One region of the Mesorhizobium sp. M7A.F.Ca.AU.002.02.1.1 genome, then DNA from elsewhere that is predicted to be linked to it. Evidence: riboswitches for the same ligand, from Rfam matches in the RefSeq annotation. Region 1 holds a riboswitch; the other holds the start of a gene.
The links. Region 1 has a riboswitch for thiamine pyrophosphate ahead of thiC (phosphomethylpyrimidine synthase ThiC). Riboswitches for the same ligand answer to the same signal wherever they lie in the genome.
Positions count from the first base shown of each region.

Region 2: linked by a shared signal. The riboswitch ahead of EN879_RS04115 (YkoF family thiamine/hydroxymethylpyrimidine-binding protein) and the one ahead of thiC (phosphomethylpyrimidine synthase ThiC) in region 1 are both predicted to bind thiamine pyrophosphate.

Region 1 is NZ_RZPB01000230.1:5,226-7,424, reverse strand. It holds partial or broken gene thiC (phosphomethylpyrimidine synthase ThiC) at 1-1,031, opposite strand, end outside; TPP riboswitch at 1,135-1,251, opposite strand; gene EN879_RS15995 (hypothetical protein) at 1,569-1,832, opposite strand.
Region 2 is NZ_RZPB01000033.1:13,971-16,169, reverse strand. It holds gene EN879_RS04120 (ABC transporter permease) at 1-359, opposite strand, end outside; gene EN879_RS04115 (YkoF family thiamine/hydroxymethylpyrimidine-binding protein) at 452-1,060, opposite strand; TPP riboswitch at 1,051-1,164, opposite strand; gene EN879_RS04110 (hypothetical protein) at 1,349-1,666, shown strand; gene msrA (peptide-methionine (S)-S-oxide reductase MsrA) at 1,736-2,199, opposite strand, start outside.

The DNA of each region.
Region 1 (2,199 bases):
AAGCTCTCCCGGTGATGGTGCAGGCACCATTTGGCCATGATCGAGCCGCCGCGCGAGACGATGCCCGTGACCCGGTCGACGGTCAGCGGGATGTAGTGCAGCCGCACGCCGGCGTGGATGGTGAAATAGTCGACGCCTTGCTCGGCCTGCTCGATCAGCGTGTCGCGGTAGACCTCCCAGTTCAGATCCTCGGCGATGCCGTTGACCTTTTCCAGCGCCTGATAGAGCGGCACCGTACCGATCGGCACCGGCGCATTGCGCACGATCCAGTCGCGGATGTTGTGGATGTTGCGGCCGGTCGACAGGTCCATCACCGTGTCCGCGCCCCAGCGGATAGCCCAGACCATTTTTTCGACCTCTTCGGCCATCGACGATGTGACAGCCGAGTTACCGATGTTGGCGTTGATCTTGACCAGAAAATTGCGACCGATGATCATCGGCTCGCTCTCGGGATGATTGATGTTGGCGGGAATGATTGCGCGCCCGCGCGCCACCTCGTCGCGCACGAATTCGGGTGTGACGAAATCTGGGATCGCCGCGCCGAAGGCTTCGCCGTCGCGTTGCAGCTTGCCGCGCATCACCTCGCGGCCGAGATTCTCGCGGATGGCTACGAACTCCATTTCTGGCGTGATGATGCCGGCGCGCGCATAGGCAAGTTGGGTCACCGCCTTGCCCTGCTTGGCCTTGAGCGGCCGATTGCGTATCGGAAATTCCGGTGTCAGGCGCTCGCCGGTGGCGAATCCATTGTCTTCCGGCCGGACGTGGCGGCCGTCATAGGCTTCGACATCGCCACGCGCCGTGACCCATTCGTGGCGAAGCCGGGCAAGGCCTTTTTCGATGCTGGTTTCGACTGATGGATCGGTGTAGGGGCCGGACGGATCGTAGACGGTGACGGGCGGTTCGCCGGCCGTCGGATGGACGGAAATCTCGCGCATCGGCACCCTGATCTGCGGGTAGAGGACGCCGGGCTTGTGGATTTTCCGCGAGGCGGGCAGTGGTCCCGTCGATACGGCGGGGGTGAGGGCATTCATCGTGAGGCTCCTTTGCTCATGCATTGGAGACCCAGTTCTGTGCCGGAAGGATGAAAAGACGCTTCTGTAGACCTGCTGCAACAGGACCTCGGGCGTAAACTCCCGCAAAGCGCTTGCACCGTCCCTACGCCAGTATGAACTGGATCAGGTTCAACGGGTCACTGCGCCGCGAAAGCCAGCAGTATCTCAGCCCCTTGCCGGGACTCCCCTGGTGAATGCCTTAGGTTGAACGGGCTGACGCTATCTTGTCAAGCGCATTCGGGCGCCTTCGGCCGGTGGCGACGACCGGCGGCCAGCCGGGCGGAGAGCTCGCGCATGCATCGGGGACAAGTCACGCCCCGTAGACCGGGGCTGAATGGCCAAAGCCTCATTCGCTTCGTGAAGGATGGAGAAACTGTATTGGCCATGTGCGCGTATCGACCAAGTAGCTCAGGCGGTCACGGATGTGGTTATTCTGGTCGAAGGTGACGAACGGCCTTGGGGGTCACCTCCTTTAGGATTCAGAGGTTGGAAGACGGCTTCTCGCGATCACGGCCATCAGGAAATACCTGTCTTCGGCTCAACCTCGACATGGCGTCCGATCGACCGCAGATATACAGCTATCTCGTTCATGAGATGATCGCGTTCGCCGTAGATTTCAGCAATCCTACGCAGCTGTGGCTCGACGGCCCTCCGTTGCGCTGGCGTGAAATCAGCATCGCCAAAGACGTATCCCAAGTTGCCAATCGCGCAAATTTTGCAGCCGGCGTCCACAACTGCTTGTACGAATGCCGGAATGTCTTTTTCTTGCATGGTCTTCATGTCGAACCTCTCGTGAATGGCGTGCTTGCGCCCCAATCTGCCTTTTCAGCGTGTCCTCTGGGCGGCGCAAGCCCTGAGCGTGACTGTGCACGGGCAACCTCGACTATCCCATCTGCCACGCTCTTTAGAATCGGTGGGGTCTGGTGATCGCAGGCTGGGCCACTCAAAAGCCTGCAAGAAGAAAGTCATGGCGACCATTGCTCAAGATCGCAAGGGTGCGTGCAAGACCTTCCGTTGGCAGTCATGCACGCTCGCTCAGAGATAGTCCGGCCGCGGAAATTCTCCCTTATTCGTAAGAAAGCTCATTGAGCAACTGGGCATTGAGCAACTGGGTCTCACGTCACGGGTCTCGTGTGCTTCACAGCCG
Region 2 (2,199 bases), on a different contig from region 1:
AGCGCCACCAGCATGATCTTGGGCGCCAGCCCGAAGCCGAACCACAGCACCACCAGCGGCGCGACCGCCACCAGCGGCAAGGTCTGGCTGACGATGAAGACGGGAAACAACGCACGCCGCAGCGGCTGGAAGAAGTCGACCAGCATCGACAGCACGAAGGCGGCGCTGAGCGAACAGGCAAAGCCAAGAAGCGTGGCACGGATGGTCGGAACGGCATTGTCGGCCAGCGCCTCGCGATTGAGCATCGCTTGCTCGAAGACGCGTGACGGCGCCGGCAGTATCGTGGCCCTGATGCCGGAATAGGTGGCATAAAGCTCCCACGCCAGCAGGAGCAAACCGGCCGAGATCATGGCCGGCATTGCCTTGACGAGAAAGCTCGCGATCGGGCGCGAAGCGACTGATGATGAGACCACGGGAGATAACCTTTGACGGCCGCGAGAGCGGCGCGGCTTCAGACGGCCGACGGGCTGTTGGCCGAGACCGTGACGTCGAGGGTTACGTGGCCAGCGCCTGGTCCGAAACGGCAGAAAGCCTCGTCCAGCGCCGAAAAGATCGCACCGGCATCACCGCGCAGTTTCGTGCAGAAATGTTTGGAGCGCTCATAGACGCCGGACTGCTTGAGAAAGTCTATGCAGCCGTAGATCTCGTCCATGTGGTCGTCTGTGCCCATCACATAGAGCGAGAACTGCGCCGCCGCCGGCTGGCCGGTGGCAGCAGCATTGCGCACCGCCGCGATGGCCGCGTCCTTGCGGGGGCCGAGTGGACCGACGGGCCCGCCAAACGCATCGGAGCGGCAGATCGGATCGTCCGGCTCGCCAGGGCAGCCGCGCGAGATGGTGGCCGACAACACGCAATGTTTGCCGCTGCGTGCCGCCGCCACGAAGAGGTCGCGCATGGCAGGAAACAGCACTTCGGGCGGCCCGATCAGCAAGGTCGAGATGTCGTCGGTCTCGATCCTGAGTTTGTCGCGCCAGGGATCGAGCGCACCGAGCGCGCCAAGGATGACACCGACGAAATCGTCGGTCATGGGATATAGGGAAATCTGTGCGCCTGAAAACATCGCCCGCCTCGCTCCGCTGGTATTACCCAGATCAGCTTCTAGGGTCTGTGGGCTTGCCGCCCCCGTCTCAGCCCCGACCGTACGGAGCACCCCTGTGGATGTGCGCCTTAAAGCATCATTCGAGTTGAAGGAAAAGCCGTTTTTTTTATCGCACTGCGCCAAAAGCATTGCGCCAGGGCGGGAGCGGTTGGCTCTGCCGGCGCGAGAATTTATCGGGAACCTTCACCAGGCCGCGAGGTTGTCCCACCAGTCGCTACGCGACGAGTTCACAGACAATGGAGACAAACCATGTTCATGAAAATCCTCGCAGCTTCGGCGCTCACCATTGGCCTGGCGACATCGGCCATGGCGCAGAGCAATGGCACAAGCGGCACCGACGGATCCGGCGGCAGCGGCAAGTCGGTCACCGTCGACCCAAATACGCCGGCTTCGCCGAACACGGTAGACCCCGGCACGACCAACAGTACGACGGTAGCACCGGGCGCCACGAATTCAAACGCGGATGAAAATTGCCCTGCCCATCCGCAGGGCGCACAGCCCGATGCCAGTGGAACGTCGCCGGGCACCACCGCGCCGACAGTTAATGACAACCATTGCGGCAAGTAGGAATTGCAATGAAAAGAAGCCGCGGAGCGAGCGCTCCGCGGCTTCTCAAATCCTGTCGTATCAGTGTATCTACGGCACCGCTTTTTCCCGAACCGGCAGCTTCCACCCCGGCCTGACGAAGTGGCAGGTGTATCCGTTGGGGTATTTCTCCAGATAGTCCTGATGCTCGGGCTCGGCTTCCCAGAAGGGGCCAACGGGTGCGACTTCGGTGACGACCTTGCCCGGCCACAGGCCCGAGGCATCGACATCGGCGATCGTGTCCTCGGCGATGCGCTTCTGTTCGTCGCTGGTGTAATAGATCGCCGAGCGATAACTCGTCCCGACATCGTTGCCCTGGCGGTTGCGGGTCGTCGGATCGTGGATCTGGAAAAAGCGTTCCAGCAGCGTGCGATAGCTTATGATGGCCGGATCGAAATTGATCTCGATGGCTTCGGCATGGCTGCCGTGGTTGCGGTAGGTGGCGTTGGGCACGTCGCCGCCGCTGTAGCCAACACGGGTGGAAATGACGCCGGGATAGCGCCGTATCAAATCCT